One region of the Streptomyces sp. NPDC029956 genome, then DNA from elsewhere that is predicted to be linked to it. Evidence: predicted binding sites of a transcription regulator. Region 1 holds the regulator's gene; the other holds the start of a gene.
What was found. Region 1 encodes HrcA, which represses chaperone genes, less so after heat shock. Its sites were predicted from a motif close to TTNGCACTCNGNNNNNCNGAGTGCNAA; they were not measured.

Region 1 (5,111 bases):
GCGAACAGGACGGCGAAACTGCCGGTGACGGCGCCCAGGACGTGCGCCGCGGAGAACACGAGGACGAACCCGAGCAGGCCGGCCCGTACCGGCCAGGAGCGGGCGAGCGCGGCCAGGAGCGGCGCGCCGACGATCATTCCGACGGCGAAGGCCGAGGTGAGCAGACCCGCGCTCCCGACCGTGACGCCGAGGTCGGAGGCGATGTCCGGCACGAGGCCGGCGAGCATGAATTCGGACGTGCCCATGGCGAAGACCGCCAGGGCGAGCAGAAAGAGCGGGAGGGGCATCGAGTGGCTCCGGGGTGAGGAAATGACGACAGAGGCATCTCGTCACCGCGGTCAGCACCCACGGACCCACGGACCCACGCGTCCGGCCGCGGAGGGCGGCGGGACGGCGGGGTGGGCAGGACTTCGAACCCAGTGGTCCGTACGACCGAGGGGCGGCCGTACGGAGCGGACTCAGCGGTCCGGGAGAACTCGGGGGTCCAGGGGGCTGACGGCGTGACCGAAAGCCCCCGACGTGTCCGACTCGGGGCTCGACATGGCGCGCACGCTACCCGACCGCGCCCCGCCCGGGCACCCCGTGTTCCGCCCCCACCGGGCCGGCAGGGGGCGGACGACGGCGGACGACGGCGGACGGCGGCGAACAACGCCTGCGGCGCCGCCAGGGCGTGACCGCCAGAGCGGAACGTCCCCGGAATGCCCGGGGGCGTTACGCCGCCACGGCGTAACGCCCCAGGCAACACCCCTACGGCGCCGTCACGAAGTCGATCAGTTCCTCCACCCGACCCAGCAGCTCCGGTTCCAGGTCCTTGTACGTCGTCACCCTCGACAGGATGTGCTGCCAGGCCGCGCCCGTGTTCGGCGGCCAGCCCAGGGCCTCGCACACGCCCGTCTTCCAGTCCTGGCCCCTGGGGACCCGCGGCCAGGCCCGGATGCCCACCGACGCCGGCTTCACCGCCTCCCAGACGTCGATGTACGGGTGGCCGACGACCAGCACGTCCGGCGAGGTCACCTGGGCGGCGATCCGCGACTCCTTCGAACCCGGGACCAGGTGGTCCACCAGGACGCCCAGACGGGCGTCCGGGGCGGGGGCGAACTCCGCGACGATCGACGGGAGGTCGTCGACGCCCTCCAGGTACTCCACGACCACGCCCTCGATGCGGAGGTCGTCGCCCCAGACCCGCTCCACCAGCTCCGCGTCGTGCCGGCCCTCCACGTAGATCCGGCCCGCGCGCGCCACCCGGGCCCGCGCCCCCGGGACCGCCACCGAGCCCGACGCCGTCCGGGTGGGGCGGGCGGGAGCGGCCGACGGGCGGATCAGGGTCACCACCCGGCCCTCCAGGAGGAAGCCGCGCGGATCCAGCGGGAACACGCGGTGCTTGCCGAAGCGGTCCTCCAGGGTCACCGTGCCCGCCTCGCAGCGGATCACCGCCCCGCAGAAGCCCGTCGTGACCTCCTCGACGACCAGATCACGGTCGGCCGGGACCTCGGGGACGGGTGCCGACTTCTTCCAAGGGGGTGTCAGATCCGGGTTGTAGCTGCGCATTTCGGTGACGTTAGGCCACCTGGAAGCGGCGTGCCAGTTCCTCCCGCTGGAGTCGTACGAACGTGGCGTCCACCACCGCCCCGTGCCCCGGCACGTACACCGCGTCCTCGCCGCCGAGCCGCAGCAGCCGGTCGAGCGCGTCCGGCCAGCGGGAGGGGATCGCGTCCGGGCCCGCCTGCGGTTCTCCCGACTCCTCGACCAGGTCGCCGCAGAAGACCACCTCGCGCTCGCCCGGCACCAGGAGCACCAGGTCGTGGCCCGTGTGGCCGGGGCCGACGTTCGCGAGCAGGACCTGCCGTCCGCCCAGGTCGAGCGTCCACTCGCCGGAGACCACGTGCCGCGGGGCCACCAGGACGTCCACCGCCTCGGCCGCCGCCGTCTCGTCGAGCCCGTGCCGTACCGCGTCCGCGCGCAGCGCCTCCCGGTCCCGCACCCGGCCGAGGAGCTCGTCCGAGCCCACCGCGCCGAAGACCTCCGCGCCCGCGAACGCCGCCGTGCCGAGAACATGGTCGAAATGAGGGTGGCTCAATGCGATGTGCGTCACTCTGCGGCCGCCCGTGAGGTCCGCGATCCGTGTCCGCAGCCCGGCGCCCTCCGCGAGCGAGGATCCCGTGTCGTACAGCAGCACCGCCCGTTCACCCAGTACCAGTCCGACCGTGGCGTCCCACCCGGGCAGCCGTCGCCGGCCCACCCCGTCCGCGAGCCGCTCCCATCCGTGCGCTTCCCAATCCACGTCCATGCGGCGACGCTAGCCGGTGGAGGCGTCGCCACCTTGCCAGGAGCGACGCCCGCCGCCGTACACTGGCCGGGGGATCGCTGGCACTCGGACAGGGCGAGTGCCAAAAGCGGAGCAACCGGAACGACGACGACAGCTGGAGGTGCGCACGATGCTCAGCGAACGCAGACTCGAGGTCCTGCGCGCCATCGTCCAGGACTACGTCGGGACGGAGGAGCCCGTCGGGTCCAAGGCGCTCACCGAGCGCCACAAGCTCGGCGTCTCGCCGGCGACCGTGCGCAACGACATGGCCGTGCTGGAGGAGGAGGGCTTCATCGCCCAGCCTCACACCAGCGCCGGCCGCATTCCGACCGACAAGGGCTATCGCCTCTTCGTCGACCGGCTCGCCGGCGTCAAGCCGCTGTCGACGCCCGAGCGCCGGGCCATCCACAACTTCCTCGACGGCGCGGTCGACCTGGACGACGTCGTCGGCCGTACGGTCCGGCTGCTCGCCCAGCTGACCCGTCAGGTCGCCGTCGTCCAGTACCCCTCGCTGACCCGCTCGACCGTCCGGCACGTGGAGCTGCTCTCGCTGGCCCCCGCCCGCCTGATGCTGGTGCTCATCACGGACACCGGCCGCGTCGAGCAGCGGGTCATCGACTGCCCCGCGCCGTTCGGCGAGACCTCGCTCGCCGACCTGCGGGCCCGGCTCAACAGCCGGGTCGTCGGCCGCCGGTTCGCCGACGTGCCGCAGCTGGTGCAGGATCTCCCCGAGTCGTTCGAGGAACTGGAGGACCGCGCCACGGTCTCGACCGTGCTCGCGACCCTCCTCGAAACCCTCGTCGAGGAGCACGAGGAGCGGCTGATGATCGGCGGCACCGCCAATCTCACCCGCTTCGGACCCGACTTCCCCCTGATGATCAGGCCCGTCCTCGAGGCTCTGGAGGAGCAGGTCGTGCTCCTCAAGCTGCTCGGCGAGGCCAAGGAATCGGGCATGACCGTACGCATCGGGCACGAGAACGCCCACGAGGGGCTGAGCTCCACGTCCGTCGTCTCGGTCGGCTACGGTTCGGGCGGCGAGGCAGTCGCCAAACTCGGCGTGGTCGGACCGACCCGCATGGACTACCCCGGAACGATGGGAGCGGTACGCGCAGTGGCACGTTACGTCGGACAGATCCTGGCGGAGTCGTAAGTGGCCACGGACTACTACGCCGTACTCGGCGTGCGCCGCGACGCTTCCCAGGACGAGATCAAGAAGGCCTTCCGGAGGCTCGCACGCGAGCTGCACCCGGATGTGAATCCCGATCCGAAGACGCAGGAACGCTTCAAGGAGATCAACGCCGCCTACGAGGTCCTCTCGGACCCGCAGAAGAAGCAGGTCTACGACCTGGGTGGCGACCCGCTCTCGGCCTCCGGCGGAGGCGGCGCGGGCGGCTTCGGGGCCGGTGGCTTCGGCAACTTCTCCGACATCATGGACGCCTTCTTCGGCACGTCCCAGCAGCGCGGCCCGCGCTCGCGGACCCGCCGCGGCCAGGACGCCATGATCCGTCTGGAGATCGACCTCAACGAGGCGGCCTTCGGCACCACCAAGGACATCCAGGTCGACACGGCGGTCGTCTGTACGACCTGCTCGGGCGAGGGCGCCGCACCCGGCACCTCCGCGCAGACCTGTGACATGTGCCGCGGCCGCGGCGAGGTCTCGCAGGTCACCCGGTCCTTCCTGGGCCAGGTCATGACCTCCCGGCCCTGCCCGCAGTGCCAGGGCTTCGGCACCGTCGTCCCGACCCCGTGCCCCGAGTGCGCGGGCGACGGCCGGGTCCGGTCCCGCCGCACCCTCACGGTCAAGATCCCCGCGGGTGTCGACAACGGCACCCGGATCCAGCTCGCGGGCGAGGGCGAGGTCGGCCCCGGCGGCGGCCCCGCCGGCGACCTGTACGTCGAGATCCACGAGACGCCGCACGACACCTTCCAGCGGCGCGGCGACGACCTCCACTGCACGGTCACCATCCCGATGACCGCGGGCGCGCTCGGCACCAAGGTGCCGCTGCAGACCCTCGACGGCGTCGAGGAGATCGACATCCGCCCGGGCACCCAGTCCGGCCAGTCGATCCCGCTGCACGGCCGTGGCGTCACCCATCTGCGCGGAAACGGCCGGGGCGACCTGATCGTGCACGTCGAGGTGCAGACCCCGGGCAAGCTCGACGCGGAGCAGGAACGCCTGCTGCGCGAACTGGCCAAGCTGCGCGGCGAGGAGCGGCCCACGGGGCAGTTCCAGCCGGGTCAGCAGGGTCTGTTCTCCCGCCTGAAGGACGCCTTCAACGGGCGGTAGGCAGCGCCGGAATCCGATGTACGGAAGGGCGGCACACGCGATCGTGCGTGTGCCGCCCTTTCCGTACCGCGGGTACCCCGCATCGCGCCTCCTCCGTACCTGACGTACGGATTCGGCCCGGAAGCAGGGGCATGACACGATGCCCATATGTCCACCACCGCACTGAACGATCTCTCTCGGTTTCCGATCGTGCAGGCCCCCATGGCGGGTGGCGCCTCCTCTCCCGAGCTGGTCGGAGCCGTGTGCGCGGCCGGGGCACTCGGCTTCCTGGCCGGTGGGTACAAGACGGCCGGCGGCCTCTACCAGGAGATCAAGCAGGTACGCGGGCTCACCGCACGCCCCTTCGGCGTCAACCTCTTCCTGCCGGAGTCCGGGCGGCCCGCCGACCTCGCCTCCGTCGAGGTCTACCGGCATCAGCTCGCGGGCGAGTCGACCTGGTACGAGACCCCGCTCGGCGAGACCGACGACTGCCGTGACGACGCGTACGACGCCAAGCTGGCGATCCTCCTGGAGGACCCG
Region 2 (5,111 bases), on a different contig from region 1:
TGGACGAGCTCGGCAGGCGGCTGCTCGGGATCGGGCGACTCGCGATGTTCCTGCTCTGGTTCCTCCTGCTCCAACTGGGCTGGGGGCTGGTCGGCGTCCTGCTCACCTCGATCGGACAGCCCCTCCCGGACCCGCTGATGATGCTGACCGGGCTCGTCACGGCGGTCCTCGGCATCGGGGTCCTCGTCCCGACCGTGTGGCTGACGGTCCGCAGCCTGCGGCTCGACCGGACGGTCCGCGAGCGCCTCGCCCAGTGGGCGGCCCTGGACCGGCACGGCCCGACGGACGCCCGGCTGCGCGCCCCCGTCCTCAGTGCCTGCTGGCTGCTGCTGTCCTTCGCGATGTGCGGCCTGGGCCTCTGGATGGGCTTCGCGGTCCCGGCGGGCGTCAGCCGCGACGACGGCTACGGCCTGGTCGCCTACGGGATGGGCGTCGCCATGATCCTCTGGGTCACCGGGCTGACGGGTCTGGTGAAGGCCGTCGGCCACTACCGCTTCGCGGTGCGGCTGACGGGCCGCGGGCCGGCGGCCGCGTCCTGAGGGGCAGCCGCTCCGGGCCGTCGGCCTTCGTGGCGTCGCGCGTCGCGTCCCTCGGCCGCCGCGCGTAGGGATGCCCCGCCCGTCGCGTCCTGAGCGGTGGGGTCAGCGGCCGCCGCCCGCCGGCCGGCCGATCAGCATCGTCGGGGCTCCGGCGACCCGGGTGAGCAGGACCGTCGCCGCGTTCGGGCCCTTCGGCTTCACCCTGCGGCGGATCTCCTCGGGTTCGACCGCCGAACCGCGCTTCTTCACCGTCAGGGTGCCGACCTCGCGTTCCCGCAGCAGGGCCTTCAACTTCTTGAGGTTGAAGGGGAGTTCGTCGGTGATCTCGTACGAGGCGGCGTACGGCGTCGGGACCAGCTCGTCCGCCGTGACGTAGGCGATCGTCTCGTCGATCAGACCGCCGGCCAGCTCCTCCGCCACCTCGGCGACGAGGTGCGCGCGGATGACCGCGCCGTCCGGCTCGTAGAGGTAGCGGCCGACCGGGCGGACCGCCGGGTCGGGGAGGCCGCGGCCGACGAGGCCGGCGCCCGAGGGCAGCAGGGTGGCGCGGCGGGCGCCCGGTTCGGTGCCGAACCAGAGGACGGCCTCCTTGACGTCCCCGCCGTCCGAGATCCACTCGGCCTCGGCTTCCGCGGGGACCGCCTCGTGGGGGATGCCGGGGGCCACCTTGAGGGCCGCGTGCGGGGCCTTGCGGGCCGCCTCGACCGCCCAGGAGAGCGGCGGGGAGTACGCCTCGGGATCGAAGATCCGGCCCCGGCCGCCGCGCCGGGCCGGGTCGACGAAGACCGCGTCGTAGGGGGCGGTGTCGATCTCGGTGACGTCCGCGCACCGCACCTCGATGAGCTCCGCGAGGCCGAGCGCCTCGGCGTTGGCGCGGGCGACCTCCGCCGTCAGCGGGTCGCGGTCCACGGCGAGGACCGAGATCCCGGCGCGCGCCAGGGCGATCGCGTCGCCGCCGATCCCGGAGCAGAGGTCCGCGACGCTCCGGATCCCGAGCTCCTTCATCCGGCCGGCCCGGTAGGTGCCGACCGAGGCGCGCGTCGACTGCTCGACGCCGTTCGGCGTGAAGTACATCCGGTACGCGTCCTCCGCGCCGAACTTCGCCACCGCCCGCTGCCGCAGCCGTGCCTGCCCGACGGCCGCCGTGACCAGCTCGGCGGGGTGGTCACGGCGCAGCCGGGAGACGACCGCCAGTTCCTGGGCGGGGTCGTGGTCGCGCAGAGCCGTGAGGAGCGTCTGGCCCTCGGGGGTGAGCAGCGGGGCGAAGGAGGCGAGGTCGGTCACCCGTCCCATTGTGGGCCCTGTGATGCTGTGGGCCGGCCGGGGGACCGAGGGCACGTACGGCGGTGTCGTACCCGGGAAGAGGCGTCCGCGCTGACAGGATGCGGCGCCATACGACTCGTACGACAAAAGGAATAAATGATGGCAAAAGGTGTGCACGGTTCCTCCCGGGTGCTCGGGGCGGTGCTCGTCGTCGCCGCCCTCGCCTCCGCCGCCACCGGCTGCTCCGAAAGCGCCGAGCCGGACCGCGGCGCGCCCGCCCCCGCCGCCGGGCAGCAGGCGCGGGCCCAGGAGCAGGCCGCGGCCGGTGCGCTCAACGCGTACGTCGAGAAGGTCCGCAAGCAGCGCGCCGCCCGTGTGCTCGCCGCCAGGAAGTGGGGCCTCGCCAAGCCCCCGCTCGAAGCCCCGGCCCCGCCCGCCGTCAAGCCGAAGATCACCACCCGCAAGGGCTTCGAGACCGACGGCGAAGGCCTGCCCCCCGTCTTCACCACCGTCCCGACCAAGCAGAAGATCGTCTTCCTGACGATCGACGACGGCTCGGAGAAGGACCCCGAACTGCTGCGGATGATGAAGGAGCTGAAGATCCCCTACAGCGCCTTCCTCAGCGACTACGTCGTCAAGGACGACTACGGCTACTTCGCCCGGATGCAGAAGTCGCAGGAGGAGGGGGTGGCCCTGCACAACCACACCCTCAACCACCGCTACCTGCCCGGACTCTCGTACAAGCAGCAGAAGCGCGAGATCTGCGGCATGCAGGACGTCATCGAGAAACGATTCGGCAAGCGGCCCCCGCTGTTCCGCCCGCCGTACGGCAACTACAACGAGGACACCCTGCGGGCCGCCAGTACCTGCGGCGTCAAGGCCGTCCCGCTCTGGGCGGCGGAGGCCTTCCCCGACCACATGGAGTGGCGCGAGTGGGACCGGGACCTGCACCCCGGCGACATCGTCCTCACCCACTTCCGGGGCAAGGAGGACTGGAAGGGCAGCATGGCCGACATGGTCCGCCGGGTGATGAACGTGATCACGGCCAAGGGGTACGCGGTCGCGAAGCTCGAGGACTACGTGTGACCCGAGGACTGTGTGCGAGCGGACGTCGGGGGCCACGCGCGAGCGAGCGGCGCGGGCCGCGTGCGAGCGGGCGGCGGGCGGCGGTGCTCCTGGCCGCGGTGCTCGTGCTGGGGCTGACCGGATGCGCCTCGACCGTGGACTCGATCGAGCGGCTCGGCCGGAAGGCGGCGGAACGCGTCGGACCCCGCGACGCGAAGCCGGCACCGCCGGCCGACCGCGCCTCGAAGGGGCTGCTGCCGGTGCCGGACGTCCGGGGCGACTGAGGCCCCTCCCCGCCGGGACGGCACCGCCACGAGTGAGGAATTGGCACTCCGCTTGACCGAGTGCTAATCGCGGTCATAGTCTCGGCTCTGGCACTCACCACTGGAGAGTGCCAACAGAGCGACGGGCAGGTCCGGCACCCGCGACGACGGATCCACCTGGTCGCCACCTCAGACAGTTGACCCCGAGATCTCCGAAGGGGGAGGTCGGATCGTGACGACCACCAGCTCCAAGGTTGCCATCAAGCCGCTCGAGGACCGCATTGTGGTCCAGCCGCTCGACGCCGAGCAGACCACCGCCTCTGGCCTGGTCATCCCGGACACCGCCAAGGAGAAGCCCCAGGAGGGCGTCGTCCTGGCCGTGGGCCCGGGTCGCTTCGAGAACGGCGAGCGTCTGCCGCTCGACGTCAAGACCGGCGACATCGTGCTGTACAGCAAGTACGGCGGCACCGAGGTGAAGTACAACGGCGAGGAGTACCTCGTCCTCTCGGCTCGCGACGTGCTCGCGATCGTCGAGAAGTAATTCACCGACGTACCGAAGTACCTGAAGTACCGAGCACCCAGCAGATGCTCAGAGCTGCGCCCCGAGGCCCCTTCCAGGCGCCCCGGGGCGCGGTTCGTTCCACCCCGATTCCGAGAGGGCTGAACCGCTCCCATGGCGAAGATCCTGAAGTTCGACGAGGACGCCCGTCGCGCCCTTGAGCGCGGCGTCAACAAGCTTGCCGACACGGTGAAGGTGACGATCGGCCCCAAGGGCCGCAACGTCGTCATCGACAAGAAGTTCGGCGCCCCCACCATCACCAACGACGGTGTCACGATCGCCCGCGAGGTCGAGATCGAGGACCCGTACGAGAACCTCGGCGCCCAGCTGGTGAAGGAGGTGGCGACCAAGACCAACGACATCGCGGGTGACGGCACCACCACCGCCACCGTGCTCGCCCAGGCCCTGGTCCGCGAGGGTCTGCGCAACGTCGCCGCGGGTGCCTCCCCGGCCGCGCTGAAGAAGGGCATCGACGCCGCCGTCAAGGCCGTCTCCGACGAGCTGCTCGCCACCGCGCGCCCGATCGAGGACAAGTCCGACATCGCCGCCGTCGCCGCGCTCTCCGCGCAGGACCAGCAGGTCGGCGAGCTCATCGCCGAGGCGATGGACAAGGTCGGCAAGGACGGTGTCATCACCGTCGAGGAGTCCAACACCTTCGGTCTTGAGCTCGACTTCACCGAGGGCATGGCCTTCGACAAGGGCTACCTGTCCCCGTACATGGTGACCGACCAGGAGCGTATGGAGGCCGTCCTCGACGACCCGTACATCCTGATCAACCAGGGCAAGATCTCCTCGATCCAGGACCTGCTGCCCATCCTGGAGAAGGTCATCCAGGCCGGCGCCGGCAAGCCGCTGCTGATCATCGCCGAGGACGTCGAGGGCGAGGCCCTGTCGACCCTGGTCGTGAACAAGATCCGTGGCACCTTCAACGCCGTGGCCGTCAAGGCCCCCGGTTTCGGTGACCGCCGCAAGGCCATGCTCGGCGACATCGCCACCCTCACCGGTGCGACCGTCATCGCCGAGGAGGTCGGCCTCAAGCTCGACCAGGCCGGCCTGGACGTGCTCGGCACCGCCCGCCGCGTCACCATCACCAAGGACGACACCACGATCGTCGACGGTGGCGGCGACTCGTCCGAGGTGGCCGGCCGCGTCAACCAGATCAAGGCCGAGATCGAGTCCACGGACTCCGACTGGGACCGTGAGAAGCTCCAGGAGCGCCTCGCGAAGCTGGCCGGCGGCGTGTGCGTGATCAAGGTCGGCGCCGCCACCGAGGTGGAGCTGAAGGAGAAGAAGCACCGTCTCGAGGACGCCATCTCGGCGACCCGCGCCGCGGTCGAGGAGGGCATCGTCTCCGGCGGTGGCTCCGCGCTCGTCCACGCCGTCAAGGTCCTCGAGGGCAACCTCGACAAGACCGGCGACGAG

Region 2: a site for HrcA is predicted at 3,192-3,218, ahead of groES (co-chaperone GroES). Genes of this name have one in related genera too.

What each region holds. Positions count from the first base shown of each region.
Region 1 is NZ_JBVHZJ010000022.1:111,685-116,795, reverse strand. Features, by position in the region: gene ACZ4XX_RS19695 (Cmx/CmrA family chloramphenicol efflux MFS transporter) at 1-287, opposite strand, end outside; gene ACZ4XX_RS19690 (DUF3097 domain-containing protein) at 748-1,548, opposite strand; gene ACZ4XX_RS19685 (MBL fold metallo-hydrolase) at 1,559-2,287, opposite strand; gene hrcA (heat-inducible transcriptional repressor HrcA) at 2,436-3,455, shown strand; gene dnaJ (molecular chaperone DnaJ) at 3,456-4,592, shown strand; gene ACZ4XX_RS19670 (nitronate monooxygenase) at 4,740-5,111, shown strand, end outside.
Region 2 is NZ_JBVHZJ010000080.1:20,183-25,293, reverse strand. Features, by position in the region: gene ACZ4XX_RS37210 (hypothetical protein) at 1-539, shown strand, start outside; gene ACZ4XX_RS37205 (THUMP-like domain-containing protein) at 642-1,832, opposite strand; gene ACZ4XX_RS37200 (polysaccharide deacetylase family protein) at 1,962-2,888, shown strand; gene ACZ4XX_RS37195 (hypothetical protein) at 2,885-3,151, shown strand; gene groES (co-chaperone GroES) at 3,363-3,671, shown strand; gene groL (chaperonin GroEL) at 3,804-5,111, shown strand, end outside.